DNA from 4 places in the Nonomuraea sp. NBC_00507 genome. Region 1 is predicted to be linked to each of the others. Evidence: riboswitches for the same ligand, from Rfam matches in the RefSeq annotation. Region 1 holds a riboswitch; each other region holds the start of a gene.

Evidence for each region. Region 1 has a riboswitch for thiamine pyrophosphate ahead of OHA25_RS06215 (purine-cytosine permease family protein). Riboswitches for the same ligand answer to the same signal wherever they lie in the genome.
Region 2: another riboswitch for thiamine pyrophosphate. It lies ahead of OHA25_RS01890 (TenA family protein); the one in region 1 lies ahead of OHA25_RS06215 (purine-cytosine permease family protein).
Region 3: another riboswitch for thiamine pyrophosphate. It lies ahead of thiC (phosphomethylpyrimidine synthase ThiC); the one in region 1 lies ahead of OHA25_RS06215 (purine-cytosine permease family protein).
Region 4: another riboswitch for thiamine pyrophosphate. It lies ahead of thiO (glycine oxidase ThiO); the one in region 1 lies ahead of OHA25_RS06215 (purine-cytosine permease family protein).

The regions. Positions count from the first base shown of each region.
Region 1 covers NZ_CP107853.1:1,194,621-1,199,387, reverse strand. The annotation lists gene OHA25_RS06230 (MFS transporter) at 17-1,417, opposite strand; gene OHA25_RS06225 (winged helix-turn-helix transcriptional regulator) at 1,493-1,933, shown strand; gene OHA25_RS06220 (rhodanese-like domain-containing protein) at 1,930-2,253, shown strand; TPP riboswitch at 2,294-2,407, shown strand; gene OHA25_RS06215 (purine-cytosine permease family protein) at 2,398-3,732, shown strand; gene OHA25_RS06210 (methylated-DNA--[protein]-cysteine S-methyltransferase) at 3,695-4,270, opposite strand; gene OHA25_RS06205 (sensor histidine kinase) at 4,367-4,767, shown strand, end outside.
Region 2 covers NZ_CP107853.1:365,261-370,027, forward strand. The annotation lists gene OHA25_RS01875 (M20/M25/M40 family metallo-hydrolase) at 1-550, opposite strand, end outside; gene OHA25_RS01880 (DNA polymerase domain-containing protein) at 671-1,624, opposite strand; gene OHA25_RS01885 (histidine phosphatase family protein) at 1,660-2,268, shown strand; TPP riboswitch at 2,286-2,381, shown strand; gene OHA25_RS01890 (TenA family protein) at 2,369-3,043, shown strand; gene OHA25_RS01895 (maleylpyruvate isomerase family mycothiol-dependent enzyme) at 3,047-3,679, opposite strand; gene OHA25_RS01900 (MarR family winged helix-turn-helix transcriptional regulator) at 3,743-4,168, shown strand; gene OHA25_RS01905 (carbon starvation CstA family protein) at 4,152-4,767, opposite strand, start outside.
Region 3 covers NZ_CP107853.1:11,951,182-11,955,948, reverse strand. The annotation lists gene OHA25_RS56870 (cellulose binding domain-containing protein) at 1-291, opposite strand, end outside; gene OHA25_RS56865 (universal stress protein) at 415-1,251, opposite strand; gene OHA25_RS56860 (hypothetical protein) at 1,264-1,617, opposite strand; gene OHA25_RS56855 (class I SAM-dependent methyltransferase) at 1,656-2,261, opposite strand; TPP riboswitch at 2,313-2,425, shown strand; gene thiC (phosphomethylpyrimidine synthase ThiC) at 2,418-4,001, shown strand; gene OHA25_RS56845 (SCO6745 family protein) at 3,988-4,767, opposite strand, start outside.
Region 4 covers NZ_CP107853.1:9,607,920-9,612,686, forward strand. The annotation lists gene thiE (thiamine phosphate synthase) at 1-412, opposite strand, end outside; gene OHA25_RS46290 (Rv2175c family DNA-binding protein) at 390-764, opposite strand; gene OHA25_RS46295 (NAD(P)/FAD-dependent oxidoreductase) at 795-1,958, opposite strand; TPP riboswitch at 2,017-2,133, shown strand; gene thiO (glycine oxidase ThiO) at 2,123-3,511, shown strand; gene thiS (sulfur carrier protein ThiS) at 3,517-3,708, shown strand; gene OHA25_RS46310 (thiazole synthase) at 3,701-4,456, shown strand; gene pknB (Stk1 family PASTA domain-containing Ser/Thr kinase) at 4,700-4,767, shown strand, end outside.

The DNA.
Region 1 (4,767 bases):
CTCGGCCGAGGGTGGGTCAGGCCTTGACCGGGACGCGGTCCCTTGTCCGTGTGCGGGTGCGGAGGCCGATGGTGGCGATGATGGCGGCCAGCAGGGTTGCGGTCACCGGGGCGAGGAGGGCTGTGCGGAGGGCGGTCAGGGATGCTTGGGGGGTGGGGTCGGTGCCGAGAGCCGCGACGTTGATCGCGGTGACCGCCGACAGGCCCAGGGCCGCGCCGAACTGGAACGAGGAGTTGATGAGGCCGCCGGCCAGGCCCTGCTCGTGCTCGGCGATGCCGTCCGTGGCCACGATCGTGAGCGGGCCGTACACGAAGGCGAACATCAGGCCGATGAGCAGCATCGACGGCAGCATGGCCGCGTACGTCCAGTCCAGACCGACGCCGAGGAACAACGCGTACGCCAGCAGGCCCGACAGCAGGCCGCCCAGCACGACCTTCGCGTTGCCGTACCGGTTGACCAGCCACGGGGTGAGCGTGGGGGCCAGCACCACGTCGGTGGCGGCCGCCAGCAGGGCCAGGCCCGTCTGGATGGTGGACCAGCCGCGCAACTCCTGCAGGTAGAGCGTGATCAGGAACTGGAAGCCGAAGAACGAGGCCGTGAGCAGGGCGGCCATCAGGTTGGCCCGCACCAGGGAGCCTGACCTGAGGATGCCGAGTCGCACCAGCGGGCCGTCGGAGCGGCGCTCGACGGCGGCGAACGCCGCGAGCAGGGCCAGGCCGCCGGCGAAGGCCGCGACGGTCAGCGGCCAGCCGTCGGCTGGCTGCTCCAGGCGTACGACGCCGTAGACCAACAGCATCATCGCACCCGTGATGGTGGCGGCGCCCGCCAGGTCGAACCCCGTGGCCGGAGGGCGTTCGGCGGCGGGCTCCTTGATCAGGGGGATCGCGATGGCCAGGATCACCGCCGACATCAGCACCGGCGCGAAGAAGACCCAGCGCCAGCCGAAGGCCGTGAGCAGGCCGCCGATCACCAGGCCGAGCGCGAAGCCGCCTGCGGCTGTCCCCGCGTAGATGAGCAGGGCACGGTTGCGCAGCCGGCCCTCGGGAAACGTCGTGGTGATCAGGGAGAGGCCGGCCGGGGTCATGAAGGCGGCGGCCACACCCGTGACGAAGCGGGCGATCAGCAGCACCCAGCCCTCGTCCGCGAAGCCCCCGAGGCCGGAGAACACCAGGAACACTCCGAGCCAGAGCAGGAACATGCGGCGGCGGCCCAGCAGGTCGGCCGCGCGGCCGCCGAGCAGCATGAAACCGCCGTAGCCGAGCACGTACGCGCTCACGACCCCGCTCAGCATGCCCGTGGACAACCCCAGGTCGGCCCGGATGGACGGGAGGGCGACGTTCAGCATGGCCACGTCGATGCCCTCGAGGAAGATGGCGCCGCACAAGACGGCGAGGACGCCCCAGGAACGGGCAGGCATGACAAACCCCCGGTTATGAATAGGCAGTCGGTTCTCTCTTGTAACCGTCCACATCTTGGGCCAGCATGAAATGTCATGGAAGACGGCACTTTCAGATCACTCAGTTACTGCGACAGCACCGTGGACGACGACGACGACTACGACGTGCGGCAGTGGGACACCCGCGAGGACTGCGAGGTCCGCCAGATACTCGACCGCATCGCGGACAAGTGGTCGCTGCTCGTCATCGCGTTGCTCGACTGCCAGAGCCTGCGCTTCTCCCAGCTGCGCCGCGAGATCGACGGCGTCAGCCAGCGCATGCTCAGCGTGACCCTGCGTCACCTCGAGCGTGACGGGCTGGTGTCCCGTAAGGTCCACCCGGTGGTGCCGCCCAGGGTGGACTATGCGCTGACGCCGCTCGGGCGGACCCTGCACCAGACGATCAAATCCCTGGTCACGTGGACTGAGGAGCATCAGGCGGAGATCGCGTCGGCGCGTGCGGAGTACGACGCGAGGCAAGAGATGATGGAGGCATGACCGTTCCTGAGATCGAGGCCAGTGCCCTTCCCGATGACGCCTACCTGCTTGACGTGCGTGAGCAGGAGGAGTGGGTGGCCGGCCACGCCCCTGACGCCGCGCACATCCCCATGACCCAGATCCAGCAGCGGGTCGACGAGGTGCCGGCAGACCGGACGGTCTACGTCGTCTGCCGGGTGGGCGGACGGTCGCTGCAGGTCGCGGCCTGGCTCAACCAGCTCGGGCGGGAGGCGGTCAACGTCGGCGGCGGCATGCAGTCGTGGGAGGCCGCGCGCCGCCCGATGGTGAGCGAGACCGGACAGCAACCTTTCGTGGCCTAACGCGCAGTTCGCCCTTTATGGCATCATGAGGGCGCTAACTTCAGATTGTCGCGGGAGCTCGGGGTGCCGGGCTGAGAGGGCAGCTATTCATCCGCTGCCGACCGCCTGAACCTGTCCGGGTAATGCCGGCGTAGGGAGTGTGCGATGACGCATGTCGCCGACGAAGTTCCGCTGACCCTCCAGGGAACGCCCCCGAAAACGCTCGGCGTCCTCGATCAAGGCGCGCTCTGGGCGAACCTCGGCGTCAGTCTCCTGGGCTTCTCGGGCGCCCTCTACCTGCTCGACCCCCTCGGCAACGCACCGCTCAGCCTGATCGCCGCGCTCACCGCCACCGTGGTGGGCAGCCTGATCGGCACGTCTATGGTGGGCCTGGCCGCCATCCCCGGCACCCAGACGGGGCAACCCTCGATGGTGCTGCTCCGCGGGCTCTTCGGGGCCAAGGCGTCCTACGTGCCCACGGTGCTGAACATCGTCCAGATGCTCGGCTGGGGCGCGTTCGAGCTCTGGGTGATCGCCAAGGCTGCCAGCGCGATCTTCAGCGGCGTCCCGTACCAGGTGTGGGTGATCGCGGCCGGGGTGCTGACCACGGCGCTCACGATCTGGCCGCTCGGGGCGGTCCGCCTGATTCGGCGGTACGTCACCATCGGCGTGATCGTGTCCATGATCTGGTTCACCTGGTACCTCGTGTCCGAGGCGCCGGCGCACACAGGCGGCGGCTGGACCGCCTTCCCCGCGGCCGTGGACTACGTGATCGCGCTCTCGGTGTCCTGGGTGCCCATGGCCGCCGACTTCGCCAGGCACTCCAGGTCCAGCAAGGCCGCGTTCACCGGCGTGGTGGGCGGCTACACGCTGGCCCAGGTCGCCTGCCTGGGGCTGGGCGTGTACGCGGTGGCCATCGCGGGCGCGGACGCGGTGCTCGCGGACGGCACGGCGGTGTTCGGACCATTCGTGGCCGCGCCGCTGGGCGCGTTGTTTTTCGCGATCCTGGTGCTGCGTGAGACCGACCAGTCTTTCGCCAACGTCTACTCCACCACCGTGTCGCTGCAGAACCTGATGCCGCGCGTGGACCGCAGGGTGTTCTCCACCAGCATCGGCGTGCTCACCATCGCGATCGCGCTGGTCGTGGACGTCACCTCGTACGGTGCCTTCCTCGGCGTGATCGGCGCGGTGTTCGTGCCGATGTTCGCGGTGCTCGCCGTCGACTACTTCGTGCTGGGTGGCGCGGACCGCTGGAACACCGACGAGAACGCGCCCTCGCGCTGGACGATGCTGGTGCCGTGGGCGCTCGGTTTCGTCGCCTACTGGCTGACGACCTCGACTCCCACTGTGCCGGCGTGGGACGGCTTCTGGGCGTCGGCCCGTGAGGTGATCGGCTTCACCCGGCAGCCCTGGATGAACGGCGCGCTCGGCGGGGCCTTGGTGGCCGCGCTGGTGGCGCTGGTCATCGGCCTGCTGCTGCGGCGCGCTGCTCGACGTTGAGCAGGTGCTGCTTGGCGGCCGGGCCGCCCGCGTAGTCGCCGAGGGCGCCGTCCTCGCGCACCACCCGGTGACACGGCACGATCACGCAGACGGGGTTGGAGGCCAGCGCGTTGCCGATGGCCCGCAACGCGCGCGGCCGGCCGATGCTCGCGCCGATCTCCTCCAGCGTCGTGGTCGTGCCGTACGGCACCGCCATGGTCTTCTGCAGCACCGTGCGCGCGAAGGAAGTGGCCAGCGCCAGGTCCACGGGCGTGGCGAAGGCACGCAGGCGGCCGGAGAAGTAGGCGTCCAGCTCCCTGCGCACCGGGTCGAGCCGGCGCGGGTCCGGGCCGATGAACCTGCCCACATGCTTGGTGACCAGCTCGAAGACGGCGTTTTCCGGCTCGAAGGAACACGCGGCGATGCCTTTGCCGGTCACCGCCAGCACCATACGGCCCAGCGCGCCGTCGTAGGTGCCGAAGGCGATGTCCGGCGGCGTCTCGCCCCGATAGGTGGTGGAGGTCACACGTAGCAGGGCATCCAGATCGCCGCTCGTCATGCCTCCACCCTTCCCCGCGACTGAGAAATCGCCGTGACCGCAGCGTATCGGACGGATCGCCCGACGCACCCAGCTCGCCACGGGCACTATGGAGGTGTGGGGGACCAATGGGCCGGTAGTGACGATGAGATCGCTCGCGCGGTGCTCGCCAGCTCACCCAACGCCGTCGTGGCGCTCGACAGGGACCAGAGTGTGCTGGTCTGGAACGAGGCCGCCGAGCGGCTCTTCGGGTGGACGGCCGAGGAGATGCTCGGGCGCAGGGCGCCGATCGTGCCCGCGGAGCTGACCGCCGAGCTCAACGCCGTGCTCGAACGCGTGCGCACCGGGGGCCAGGTGTCGCTCCGCACCAAACGCCTGCACAGCGACGGCAGCGTGCTGGACCTGCGGGTCGACATCAGCGCGTTGCGACTGGGCAGCGCCGTGGCCGGCTACGTGTGTGTGCACCACCTGGCCAGGACCGACGAGGTCGCCAAGAACCGGATGGCGCGCCGGGCCAG
Region 2 (4,767 bases), 830 kb from region 1:
GGACCTTGTTGACGAACGCGCACGTGCCACGCTGGATGAGCGCGATGCGACCCGCCACGAACCCGGCGAAGTCGGCCGCCTCACAGCCGCTGGTCGAGCTCGGTGTGGGGGTGGGCGGCAGCGTCAGGTCCACACCCTGGACCTGCGCGGTCACGTCACCGGATGGGGAGGGCTGGAAGGAGAAGAAGTCCTCGTTGGGGACGTAGGTCTTGGCGCTGGGCGCGGTCAGGTTCAGCGTGGGCGGCGTGTTCTCGCTCCAGCTCTCGACGAAGTTGATCGGGTTCAGCGTGACCTTGTATCCGGCCTTGCGTAGCTTGTCCGCCACGTAGTCGCGGGAGGCGTCGTAGCCGCTGGTGCCGGCCGCGCGGTTGCCGCCGTTGGCGGTGGCGATGTTCTGCAGGGCCTGGAGATGCTTGTGCACGTTCGTGCCCTTGACCTGCTTGACGAGCAGGCTGGCGAACGCGTCGTCCAGCCCGCCGGCGTTGGCGGGAGCCGCCAGGGCGAGCGGCAAGGCGAGGGCGGTGATGAGTGCGATGACGATTCTGCGCATGCGGGGTGCTCCCTGTGGACAGAAAGGCGAGTAATGTCCCCCCGAGCTTCGCCCGAACGCGAGATTATCCCGGCTTCGCACCGCCGGGAATGCCTACCAATAAACCAAAATCAGGGACTATTACTCCGCATCCCGGCGACGGAGCTCGGCGCGGCGCTTGCCCTCGTGCATCGCCTGCACCCGGGCGATCGGGATCGTGTGCCCCTCCTCGATCAGATCGGCGGGCAGCCGCTGCGGCGCAGGCATGGCCTCCGCCCACGGGTCGGCGTCCTTGAGCAGCCCGGCCGCGGTGTGCACGGTGAAGTCGCCCGGCGCCACCCGGTCGAGGTCCGACCAGGGCACCGGGAAGGACACCGGCACGCCGGGACGCACCCGCGGGCTGTAGGCGGCCACGACGGTGGCGCCGCCCGCCCTGGTGGAGTCGATGAACACCTTGCCCGCGCGATCCTCGCGGATGAACGCCGTCGTGGCCAGCGCCGGATCCACCCGCTCGGCACGGGCCCCCAGTGCGCGGGTGGCCGCGGCCAGGTCGTCCACGGCGGTCCCCGGCACTACGGGCACGAACACGTGCACGCCCTTGGCCCCGCTGGTCTTCACCGCGCCCGCCAGCCCGCAGTCCTCCAGCGCCTGGCGGACCAGGAACGCGGCCCGCACGGCCAGCTGGAAGGACTCGCTGCCCTCGGGCGGGTCGAGGTCGAGCACCATGTGCGTGGGCTGGTCGCCGGCGAACAGCGACGGGTGATACTCGACCGCCCGCTGGTTGGCGAACCACACCAGCGTCCGGCGGTCGTCGCACACGGCATACGTCACCTGCCGGCGCGACGCCTCTGCCCAGACGGAGAACCGCTTCACCCATGCGGGGGCGTATTTGGGCAGGTTCTTCTGCATGAAGGGCTCCTGCCCCGGGCGCACCCGGATGACGGAGAGCGCGCGGTCGCGCAGGACCGGGATGATCCGGTCGGCAACTGCGTCGAGGTAGTCGACCAGGTCACGCTTGGTCGCGCCCGCCCCGTCGAACAGCGGCTGGTCGAGGTTGCTCAGGGCCACCCCGTCACGCGTCTCATCGCTGCTCACCCGCCTCACCATATCGGGGAAGAATGGGCCAGACCATGACCCGTTACCTGTATCTCGCGCGCCATGGCGAAGCCACACCGAACGGCCACGCCCTGACCGACGATGGCCGCCGCCAGGCCGCGCTGCTCGGCTCGCGCCTGCGGGAGGTCCCCTTCGCCGCCATCCACCACGGCCCGCTCCCCCGGACGACACAGACCGCCCGGCTGATCGGCGAGCACCTTCCCGGCGTCCCCCTGCGCGCCTGCGAGGCTGCCGGCGACTACATCCCGTACGTGCCGCGCGAGGAGGAGCTCGCCCCGGAGTACGCCGACCGCCTCCTCGGCTTCCTGGCCCAGTTCCCCGCGGACGAACGCGAGCGCGGCCCGGCCCTCGCCGCCGAGGCCGTGCGTGCGTTCACGGGTCCGGTGACGGAGGGAACCCGGCACGAGCTGGTGGTCACGCACAACTTCCTCATCGGCTGGCTCGTCCGCGCCGCGCTCGACGCACCGGAATGGCGCTGGCTCGGCATCAACCAGTGCAATGCCGCCCTGACCGTCATCAGGTACGCACCCGATCGCCCGTCCTCGGTGCTCGTCTTCAACGACATGCGCCACCTGCCCGCCGAGCTCCGCTGGACCGGCTTCCCGCCCGAGCTGCGCGAGTGACCCCTTGTTACAGTGGGCCCGTTGACGCGGGGTGCCCGGACGTCCGGGCTGAGATCACACCCGTCGAACCTGATCTAGTTCGCACTAGCGGAGGGACGTCATGTTCTGCGATGACATGTGGCTGCGCACGGCCGAGTTGATGAAGGCCATCCACGACCACCCCTTCAACGTCGCACTCGGCGACGGCACGCTCGACCGCGACCGGTTCGCGTTCTACATCGTGCAGGACGGCCGCTATCTGGAGGCGTTCTCCAAGGCGCTGGCCACGGCGTCGGCGCGGGCCACCGACCCGGCGGACGCGGCGTTCTTCGCCCAGAGCGCGCACACCGCGCTGGCGGCCGAGCGCCTGCTGCACGCCGGCTACGTCCAGGAGCTGGACGCCGACGCGGCCGGCATCGCCACGTCGCCGACCTGCCTGGCGTACGCGTCGTTCCTGCAGGCCACGGCGCTCGCCGCGCCGTACCCTGTGCTGGCCGCGGCGGTGCTGCCGTGCTTCTGGATCTACCAGGACGTCGGCACGGCGCTGCTGGGGCGCACCGGTGAGGTGCCGGACCATCCCTACCGGAAGTGGATCGACACCTATTCGGACCCGGGGTTCGCGGCCTCCGTCGAGCAGGCCAAGACCATCGCCGACCGGCTGGCCGCCACCACGGACCAGGCGACCAGACAGGCCATGACCGAGGCCTATTGCACGGCGGCGGCGTACGAGTGGATGTTCTGGGACAGCGCCTGGCGGCGCGAGACCTGGCCGACGGCGGAGTGGCTCGCCCGCTGACCGCTACGGCAAGCGCGCTGTCAGCGCCGCCGTGCCCGCCCCGGTGAGGCCCGGCAGCGCGGCCGTACGCCCGCTCAGCAGCAGGAGCAGCGCCTGGATGGGTCCCTCCACCACCTCGCCGGCCCCGACCGCCCAGTCCACGTCGGTGGCCACGAGCCGGAGCCCGCGCAGCCGCCGCTGCGGGTAGAAGGGGAAGCCGCGCTCCCAGACGTGGGTGGCGCAGGTTCGCGCCGGACCGAGCGGCATGGCGCGCTCGATGCCGAGCGGCACCGTGATGTCCTGGCCGTGGACGAGCGCGTCGAACAGCGGGTCGAGCGGCTTGGTCGAGGGCGCCCGGCGGCGCGAGCCGGCCGACTCGCGCACCTGCGCGACGATCTCGCCGATCGGCAGCCTGGCGTGCCGCACCGCCGAGTCGTGGACCATGCGGTCGAAGTTGCCGCGCGCCCTGACGAACTCGACCAGCGCCGACGCGAGCTTTATCCGAGTGGCGAGCGCCAGGTGGGCGGCCACGTCGCGCACCTGCCACCCAGCACACAGCGACGGCCGCTCCCAGTCCTGCTCCGGCAGCGAGTCGAGCAGGTCGGCCAGGCCGCGCCGCTCGATCTCGAGGGCAGCCCAGATCTCTTCCTGGTTCATCGCACACCCCAATTGCTAAGGTGGCCTTAATATAAGGCACCCTTAGCAGTTTGGAGAAGACCCGTGGCCGCCACTCATCCGCCGCACGTCGTGGCCCTGCTGTACGAGGCGTACCTGCGCCTGCAGAACATCGTGCAGGAGGCCGGCCACGCGTACGACGCGAACATCCGGCCCGCGCACTCGGCGGTGTTCTTCCACATGGAGCACCAGGGCATCCGCTTGAGCAGGCTCGCCGAGAAGGCCCAGATGACCCCTCAGGCCATGGGGGCGCTGGTGGACGACCTGGAGCGGCTGGGCTACCTGCGCCGGATGCCCGACCCGGCCGACCGCCGCGCCAAGCTGATCGTCTTCACCGAGCGGGGCGACCACGCGCTGAAGATCGGCTACGCCGCCATCGACGAGGTGGAGCGCCGGGTGGCGGTGTTGCTCGGCGAGGACGGCCTCGCCGAGCTGCACGCCACGCTGAGCCGCATCATCCAGGAGTTTTAGCCATCAGCTCGCGTTCCTCGCGGGTGGGGATGAGCCCGGACGGCGCCAGGAGCTTCGACTCCTCGAACGGCGCCTCCGTCGTCGGCAGCGGCTCCCGCGTCCTGATCGCCTTCACCCACACGCGGGCCGCGTCCAGGATCACGATGATGATCATGACGGCGAACAACGCGGCCAGGATGCCGTCCACGGTGGAGTTGATCACGATCTGCTGCATCGCGCCCATGGACTTGGCGGGCGCGAGCACCTGTCCCTGGTCGAGCGCCGCCTGATAGCGGTCCCGCTGGGCGAAGAAGCCGAGCCCGGGGTCGGGCGAGAACACCTTCTGGTAGCTGGCCGTCAGCGTCACGGCGACGTCCCAGGCCAGCGGCACCGCCGTCACCCAGGCCCATTTGAGCCGCCCGCTCTTGATCAGCAGGGTCGTGGCCACGGTGAGCGCGACCGCCGCGAGCAACTGGTTGGCGATGCCGAAGAGCGGGAACAGCTGGTTGATACCGCCGAGCGGGTCGTTGACGCCCTGGTAGAGGAAGTAACCCCAGGCCGCCACGACCACCGCGCTGGAGGCCACCAGCCCCGGCCACCAGCTCACCCGCGCCATCGGC
Region 3 (4,767 bases), 1.9 Mb from region 1:
GTTCTGGTTGGCGACGTTCGTGGCCAGGTAGCCGCCGTGTCCCTCGTTGTCGCCGTCGTACGGGACCGAGCAGCCCTGCGCCGGGAGGGTGCCGACGAAGTCGACGTCCGTGTAGCCGGTGCTCTGGAGCTTGTTCCAGAGCAGGGCCCGCCAGCAGCCGGGGGAGCCGGTGATCGAGTCGCCCAGGGGCATGACCCTGATGGCGGCGGCGCTGGCCGGGGTGGTCGTCAAGAACAGCACTGCGCCGGCCGTCGCGAGCAACGCCGCCAGTAACGCCCAGGTCTTCCGCATCGTCCGCGCTCCCGTCGTCGCCTGGCGTTGATCGTAAGAGCGCGGCTCGGAGACGGGAAGGCGGCTGCCTGGGCAGAGGGACGCGACCTGCGGCGATGCGCGATCCGGGATGTAACTTTCAAGTCAGGGGCGGACGATGGCGAGCGGGCACGACGCGTGGTGGAGCAGGGCGTGGCTGATCGAACCCATGATCATCCCAGTCAGCTGACCGTGCCCGCGCGTCCCCACTACCAGCAGGTCGGCCCGCGCAGCCGCTTCCTTGAGCACCTCGATGGGGTGCCCGTGGACGACCTCGGCCACCACCTCCACCCCTGGATGCCGCGACCGGCCGTCGGCGGTCAGCTTCTGCAGCGCCCGGAGGGCGTTCTGCTCGCCGTTGGGGTCGGCCGGTTCGAAGCCGCTCGGGTGCGGCCAGGCCCACGCCTGTACGGCACGCACCCGCGCACCGTGCAACTCGGCCTCGGTGAGGGCGAAGTCGAGTGCGCACAGCCCGCCGGGCGAGCCGTCCACCCCGGCCACGATTTCCCTGCGCGGCGGCCGGGGCAGCTCACGGATGAGGACCACGTTCGTACGGGCGTGCGCGGCCACTCCGTGCGCGACGGACCCGACCAGCAGCCCGCGGATGCCGCCGATGCCGCGGCTGCCCACGACCAGCAGCTCGGCGCCTTCGGAGGCGTGGATCAACGCAGTGCGGGGATCGCCGGGCAGCAGCTCGGTGGTCACCTCCACCTCCGGGTGCTCGCGACGGACCCGGTCCTCGGCCGCCGCGAGCACTGTGGTGGCGCCCTCGCGCATCCATCGCCTGACCTCGGCGTAGTGGCTGCTGGGCGTGTCCTCGTACACCCACTTGGCCACGGCGTGGGCCACGACGAGCCGCGTGCGTCGAAGGGCGGCCTCGGCAGTAGCCCACGCGGCGGCTTCCAGCCCGGTGCGTGAGCCGTCCACCCCAACGATGATCACGACGACCGCCTTTCAGGTAAACGCGAAGCACTCCACCTCTGCCCGGCGGAACGGCAGCCCTTTGTCCGTGGAGTCCTTGGTGCACTGGCGCTCGGCTCTGCTGAGCTTCAGCGTGCCGCAGACGGACACGCCGGAGTACGTGCGGCAGTCGAGCGTGGGGTCGGCCTCTCCGATCCGGTACATGGCCTTGACGTCCGTGCGGCACTGGGTCCGCGCCCGCGCCGTGTTGGCGTAGCGGCATTGGGCCATCAAGGTGTCGAACTGCTCCTGGCTGACTTCGTGCTTGTCCATGCCGTCCCCAGCGGCGGTGGTCCCTCCCAACGCGGCCACCACCACGAGTCCTGCGACAGCGGCTATCTTCATCATGGTTTCCCCTGATGGGGACGTACCGCCCAGGGCGCTCGTCAAACCTCGCGCCGGCGCGCCAGCACGCTGAGCCAGGTGCGGTGGGTGGTGCTCAGACCGTGTTCCAGGACCTCGAACCCGGTCGATTCCAGCATCGCCAGCAGCGTGTCGGGGTCGCGGTGCACGAACCACCGGGAGACCTCGGTGTCGTAGGGGATCGGCTCCCATTCCTGCCGGTCGCCGGCTGAAGTGCTCATTCCGAGCACGCCGCCCGGCCGCAGCGCCGCCGACCAGGCGCGCAACGTCGGCTCGGTCTCGTCGGCGGGCACGTGGAGCAGCGCCGCACAGCACCACAGACCCGCCAGTGAGCCGGGGGCGAGCGGCGGCCTGCGCAGGTCACCGAGCACCGCGGGCACCCTCTGGGCGGCGGCCAGCCTGGCCATCTCGGTCGAGCGGTCGACCCCGACCACCGGCAGCCCCTGCTCCAGGAACCAGGCCGCGTCATGCCCAGGACCACACCCCAGGTCGGCCACCGGCCCCCGCGCCACCTCGGCGAACCGCTGACGGAAGGCCAGGAAGCCGCCGCTGCGGGTCCGGCTGCGCTCGGCGAAAACCGGGGCGATGCGGTCGTAGGTCGCCGTTGTGCGGGGGGTCGGATCCTCCATGACCCGGATCATGCCAGGTTTGGCGCGGCATCGGGGATGGGTACGATCATCGCCGTCCAACGCGGGAGCCCGGTACGGACCGGGCTGAGAGGACGGCTGACAGCCGCCGACCGCCAGAACCTGCTCCGGATAATGCCGGCGAAGGGAGTTTGCGCGATGCATGACGCGCGTTTTACCAAGGTTTACACCGGTGACCTCCATGTGCCGATGCGTCAGGTGCGTCTGTCGAACGGATCGACGGTGACGCTGTACGACACGTCAGGCCCGCACACCGACCCCGCCATCGAGACCGACGTCAGGCGCGGGCTGCCGCGCCTGCGCGAGCAGTGGGTACGCGACCGCCGCGCCGCCGGCCAGCCCGTCACCCAGGTCGGCTGCGCCAGGAAGGGGCTGATCACCAGGGAGATGGAGTTCGTGGCCGTCCGTGAGGGCCTCGACGCCGAGTTCGTCCGCCAGGAGGTCGCGGCCGGCCGGGCCATCATCCCCGCCAACGTCAACCACTCCGAGTCCGAGCCGATGATCATCGGCCGCCACTTCCTCGTGAAGATCAACGCCAACATCGGCAACTCGGCCGTGACGTCCTCCATCGAGGAGGAGGTCGAGAAGATGACCTGGGCCACGCGGTGGGGCGCGGACACGATCATGGACTTGTCCACCGGCCCGGACATCCACGAGACCCGTGAGTGGATCATCCGCAACTCGCCGGTCCCGGTCGGCACCGTGCCCATCTACCAGGCGTTGGAGAAGGTCAAGGGCCGTCCTGAGGACCTGTCGTGGGAGATCTACCGGGACACGCTCGTCGAGCAGTGCGAGCAGGGTGTGGACTACGTGACCGTGCACGCGGGGGTGCGGCTGGCGTACGTGCCGCTCACCGCCGGCCGCAAGACCGGCATCGTCTCGCGCGGCGGCTCGATCATGGCCGCCTGGTGCCTGGCGCACCACCGTGAGAGCTTCCTGTACGAGCACTTCGCCGACATGTGCGAGATCCTCGCTCGTTACGACGTGTCGTTCTCACTCGGGGACGGGCTGCGGCCCGGCTCGATCGCGGACGCCAACGACGAGGCCCAGTTCGCCGAGCTGCGCACGCTCGGCGAGCTGACCAGGGTCGCACGTGAGCACGACGTCCAGGTCATGATCGAGGGCCCGGGACACGTGCCCATGCACAAGATCAAGGAGAACGTCGACCTGCAGCGCGAGCTCTGCGACGACGCCCCCTTCTACACCCTCGGGCCGCTGATCACCGACATCGCCCCGGGCTACGACCACATCACCTCCGGCATCGGCGCCGCCATGATCGGCTGGTACGGCACCGCCATGCTTTGCTACGTCACCCCCAAGGAGCACCTCGGCCTGCCGGACAAGGACGACGTCAAGACCGGCGTGATCACCTACAAGATCGCCGCCCATGCGGCGGACCTGGCCAAGGGGCATCCGCGGGCGCAGGAGTGGGACGACGCGCTGTCGGACGCGCGGTTCGAGTTCCGCTGGGAGGACCAGTTCGACCTGTCGCTCGACCCCGGCACCGCCCGCGCCTTCCACGACGAGACCCTGCCTGCCGCGCCGGCCAAGACCGCGCACTTCTGCTCGATGTGCGGGCCGAAGTTCTGCTCCATGCGGATCAGCCACGACATCCGCCAGGCGGGCTACGCGGAGAAGGCGGAGGAGTTCCGGCAGCGCGGGGGCACCGTCTACGTCGATCAGCCCGGCAGCCTGCCGGGCCAGGTCGTCAGCCGAGGCTGAGCAGGCCCGCGTCCACGACCCGGCGGCCGAAGGGGCGGGCGAGTTCGGCCAGGCGCTCGCAGCCGTCCTCGCCCAGCGCCCCGTACGCGGCCATGGCCAGGGTGTCCGTACGGTCCTCGAGGTGGCGGCGCAGCGCCTGGCCCGCTGCGCTCAGCGCGCCCCCTTCCAGGAGCCCGCGGGCGTGGAGGCCGGCTTCCGCGGCCGTCCATGCCTCCTCCGGCCAGGCACGGCTGATCTTGAGGAAAGCGACGGGGACCTCGCCGCCGGCGGCATGGAGGACCAGGGCTTCCAGGCCGGTGAGGCCTTCGGCGAGGAGGGTGGCCACATGGCCGTCGCCGCGGAACTCGCGGAGCAGGGTCTGGGCGTGCCAGAGCTGCTGGAGCGGGTCGTCCGGCCAGGGGAGCGCGGCGTGGGCGGCGAAGAGCGGTCGGCCCTGGGGATGGTCGCAGGCTGCCGTGGCGGCGCGGCGGGCCAGGTCGAGGGTCTCGGCCAGGTGAGGAAGCTCGTGGATGCCCGCCCGGCGCAGGGCTTCGTCGGCGGCTTCGAGGCGGGCCTCGAGCATCTGCTCCGGCGTCACCACGTCCCAGGCGGCGGGGAGGGAGCGGCGTACGAGGTCGGGGCAGAAGTTGTAGAAGGTGGCGATGACCAGGTCGGCGGAGGCCCGGCCGAAGGCAGCGCCACGCGAGGCGAAATATCCGGACATGCCGGTGAGGCCGAGGTTGGCGTAGCGGGCGGCGGCCTCGGGAACGAAGTAGATCATGCCGTG
Region 4 (4,767 bases), 4.3 Mb from region 1:
TCGGCCAGATGGGCCCGCAGCAGAAGTAGTCGACGCCCTCCTCCACCGCCGCGGCGGAAGCCTCGGCGGCGGAGTGGGTGGACCGTCCGATGACGATGTCGTCGCCGAGTATCTCTCGCGCGACCGTCACGGGAAGATCGTCCTGCCCCAGGTGGAGCACGTCGGACCGGGCGGCGTAAGCGATGTCCGCCCGGTCGTTGACGGCCAGAAGTTTGCCGTGCCGGTCGCAGGCGTCGCGGAAGACTTCGAGGAGGGCGAGTTCGTCGCGTGCCTCCAGGCCCTTCTCCCGCAGCTGGATGATGTCCACGCCGCCGGCCAGCACCGAGTCGAGGAACTCCGCGAGGTCGCCGCGGTCGCGGCGGCCGTCGGTGCAGAGATAGAGGCGAGCCTCAGAAAGCGAGGGCTTGGGCACGCCGCTTGACCTCGGTATGACGGCCGGCCTTGATCGCCTCGATGGGCGACCCTGGCAGCGACTCGTCTGGGGTGAAAAGCCAGCGCAGCGACTCGACATCGTCGTAGCCGGCGTCCTGCAACACGGTCAGTGTGCCGGGCAGGCCCTTCATCACGTCCTTGCCGTCGAGGAACACCGCGGGCACCTGTGGCCCGCCGCTCCCTCGGCGCACGCCTAGGAGCTTGTGGTCCTTGAGGAGTTGCTTGGCCCGCCCGATGGGAAGCTCAAGGCGCTGGGCCACTTCAGGGAGTGTCAGCCACTCGTTCACGAGCTGGTCGGTCTCCCGGTCGATCTGTGCAACAGAAAGCGTCACGAAACCACAACTACCACATGCCGTGCTTGCTCAAACAACACAATCTCGTAGAGGCACTTCTGGATCTACCAGGCGTTCCGCGTCGAGACGGTGTCCCGCGCCGATGATTCTGCGTCCCTGGACGAGATCTCGCGGCCGATCCACGGCGAGCACCGCGGCCAGAGCGCCGTCGCCGTCGAGCCAGACGGCCGACCACTTGCCCTCCGGGTCGCCGCGGTAGATGAGCCGCTCCCCCGCCGGGTGATGCCCGGCGTATTGGACCATGTGCCCGAACTGCTCCGACCAGAAGTACGGCACCGGGTCGTACACCTCGTCCTCGCCCAGCAGCGTCGCGGCGGCGACCTCGGGGGCGTTGAGCGCGGTGTCCCAGTGCTCGATCCTGAGCCTGGTGTGGAAGCGGCGCGACCACCAGGCGGCGCAGTCCCCGACGGCGACCGTGTTCGGCAGGGAGGCCCGCAGGTGCTCGTCGACGACGACGCCGTTGTGCAGGTCGATGTCGGCGTCGGCCAGCCATTCGACGGCGGGCCGCACGCCGATGCCGGTCACGACCACGTGGGCCTCGACGAACTCGCCGTCCACCAGCCGCACGCCGCCCTCGTCCACGGACCGGACCATGGTGTTCAGGCGCAGGTCGATGCCCTCGTACCAGCGCTGGGTGCGGGCCCCGATCTCCGTGCCGACGGCGGTGGCGAGCGGGGTGGCCGCCGCCTCGATCACCGTGACCGCGCAGCCGGCGCGGCGGGCGGCGGTGGCCACCTCGGCGCCGATCCAGCCGGCGCCGATGATCGCGACCCTGGCCCCGGGCACCAGCATGGCCCTGAGCTCGTGGGCGTCGTCGAGAGTGCGCAGCACGTGCTGAGGACCGTCGCCGGGCAGCATGATCGGCTCGGATCCGGTGGCGATGACCAGCCCGTCGTAGCCGATCTCACCCTCGGTCGTCTCCACGACGCCCGCGCGCAGCGCCTTGGCGCCCACACCCGGGCGGAAGGCGACGTCGAGTGCGTCCAGGTCGGTGTCGACGAAGCTGGTATCGGCCTCGCCGAGCAGCACGCTCTTCGACAGCGGCGGGCGGTCGTAAGGGCGATGCCGCTCCTGCCCGATCAGGGTGATCCTGCCGCCGAACCCGCGCCCGCGCAGCGTCTCCACCGTGCGGACGCCTGCCAGGCCCGCTCCTACCACCACGACATGGTCCACGTTCAAGACCCTAACGGGGGGCGTGCTTCGGCGGCGCACCGAGGCCGTAGGCTGGGGACGTAAGACGCGCGGGAGTCCGGCCGTTACCGGGCTGAGAGGAAGGCTGCAGCGGGCCTTCGACCGCAAGACACCTGATCCGGATCATGCCGGCGAAGGGAGCGCATGTGGATGTGATCGTAGGCGGCGGCATCGTCGGACTGTCCATCGCGTGGCGGCTGGCCCGGTCGGGGCGGCCGGTCACGGTGGTGGATCCGGCCCCGGCCTCGGGGGCCTCCCACGCGGCGGCGGGGATGCTGGCCCCGGTCAGCGAGGTGACCTACACGGAGACGCCGCTGCTGCGACTGGGGATGGCGTCGCTGCGCCGCTGGCCCTCCTTCGCCGCCGAACTGGCCGAGGACGCGGGCTGGGCCGAGCGCCCGGCGGCATCCGACGGCGAAACGCCGGTTGCGGATGCGGGAGGCCGGGGTGCCCGCGCAGGCGCTTCCGACGGGCCCGCGGCCGGGCCGTCCGGCGGGCCCGGGGTCGGGCCGTCCGGCGGGCCCGGGGTCGGGCCGTCCGGCGGGCCCGGGGTCGGGCCGTCCGGCGGGCTGGAGATCGGCGAAGGGCCACGGCGCGGGCTGGACCTGCGGGCGGACGGGACGCTCGATGTGGCGTTCGGGGCCGACGATCTGGCGGCGCTGGACGAGCTGGCGGCCTACATGGACAAGCTCGGGCTGCCGGTCGAGCGGCTGACCGGTCGCGAATGCCGGCGCCTGGAGCCCATGCTGGCCCCGTCGGTGCGCGGCGGGCTGCTCGCTCCCGAGGACGCCTGGGTGGACCCGCGGCGGGTGACGGCGGCCCTGCTCGTGGCTCTGGACCGGCTGGGCGTGCCGCTGGTGCGGGCACGCGCCGCGGGTCTCCTGCGGGACGCGGACGGCAAGGTCGTCGGGGTACGCCTGGAGCCGTCACGAGAGCCGTCCGAGATCAGGGCGGAGCGAGTCGTCCTGGCGGCCGGGGCCTGGAGTGCCGAGCTGGCGGACGTGCCGGTGCGGCCGGTCAAGGGGCAGATCATGCGGTTGCGTTCCCCGCAGCCGCTGCTCAGCCGGTGCGTACGCGGCACCGTGCACGGCTCCTACGTCTACCTGGTCCCCCGTGGCGATGGCGAGCTGGTGGTCGGCGCCACCCAGGAGGAGCTGGGGTTCGACACCAGGGTGACCGCGGGGGGACTCTACGAGCTGCTGCGGGACGCCAGGGAGCTGGTGCCGGGCGTGAGCGAGCTGGAGGTCGCCGACGTGGTGGCCGGGCTGCGGCCGGGCACGCCGGACAACCTGCCGATCATCGGCCCGAGCGGGACACCGGGGCTCACCCTGGCCACCGGGCATTACCGGGGCGGCGTGCTGCTCGCCCCGCTCACGGCTGCCCTCGTGCTGGCCGACTCGGGCAGCTCAGGCAGCTCGGGCGGCTCGGGAGACGTGGGCGGCTTGGGCGGCTTGGGCGGCTTGGGCGGCTTGGGCGGCGATGAGGGTGAGCTGGCGGCGTTGTGCTCGCCGGGGAGGTTTCGGGAAATCTCATGATTGTGATGATCAACGGGGCCGCGCACGAGGTCGCCGACGGCATGACCGTGGCGCAGGCCGTACGAACGTTGACTACGGCCACCACCGGGGTGGCCGTGGCTGTGAACGACGAGGTGGTCACGCGGAGCGCTTGGGAGACGACGGCGCTCAGCGACCGGGACCGCATGGAGGTTCTGACGGCGGTGCAAGGTGGATGATCTGATCATCGCCGGGGAGAAGTTCTCCTCCCGGCTCATCATGGGGACCGGCGGCGCGCCCTCCCTCGAGGTGCTGGATCAGGCGCTGGCCGCGTCCGGCACCGAGCTGACCACGGTCGCCATGCGGCGCCTCGACCCGGCCGCCCGCGGCTCTGTGCTGGACGTCCTGCGCAAACGGGACATCAAGGTGCTCCCGAACACGGCCGGCTGCTTCACGGCGGGCGAGGCCGTGCTGACGGCGCGGCTGGCCAGAGAGGCGCTCGGCACGAACTGGGTCAAGCTCGAGGTCATCGCCGACGAGCGGACGCTGCTGCCCGACCCGATCGAGACGTTCGACGCCGCCGAGCGGCTGGTGGCGGACGGATTCGTGGTCCTGCCGTACATCGGCGACGACCCGGCGCTGGCGCGGCGGCTGGAGCAGGCCGGCTGCGCGGCCGTGATGCCCCTGGGAGCGCCGATCGGCTCGGGACTGGGCATCCGCAACCCGCACAACATCGAGCTGATCGTGGAGGCCGCCTCGGTGCCGGTAATCCTCGACGCCGGCATCGGCACGGCCAGCGACTCCGCGCTGGCGATGGAGCTGGGCTGTGACGCCGTCCTGCTCGCCACGGCGGTCACCCGGGCGCAGCGGCCCGATCTCATGGCCGCGGCCATGAAGTCGGCGGTGGTGGCGGGGCGGCTGGCGCGGCAGGCGGGCCGCATCCCGCGCCGCCGCTACGCCGAGGCGTCCTCCCCCATGCCCCCCTGACACGCCCAACGCCCAACGCCCAACGCCCAACGCCCAACCCAGGCGACACCGCCCACGCCGGGCTCGGCCGACGGCCCGCTTCCGCCGTCCGTCCCCGCCGGGGCGTGAACGGCGGTGGGGTGGTGGCGCGGGTGAGCCTGTGTCCGGTTCGGGAAGCTTGGGCACGTTCCATCGGGCACGGCTCCGCATCAGTTTCGGGCGGTCGGGCCCTGCGAGTTGCAAAACGCCCGTAAACTCAGCGGGGTGGACACGACGACTGCGGACCCCCTGGTCGGGCGGCTCCTCGATGGGCGTTATCGCATCGAAAGCCG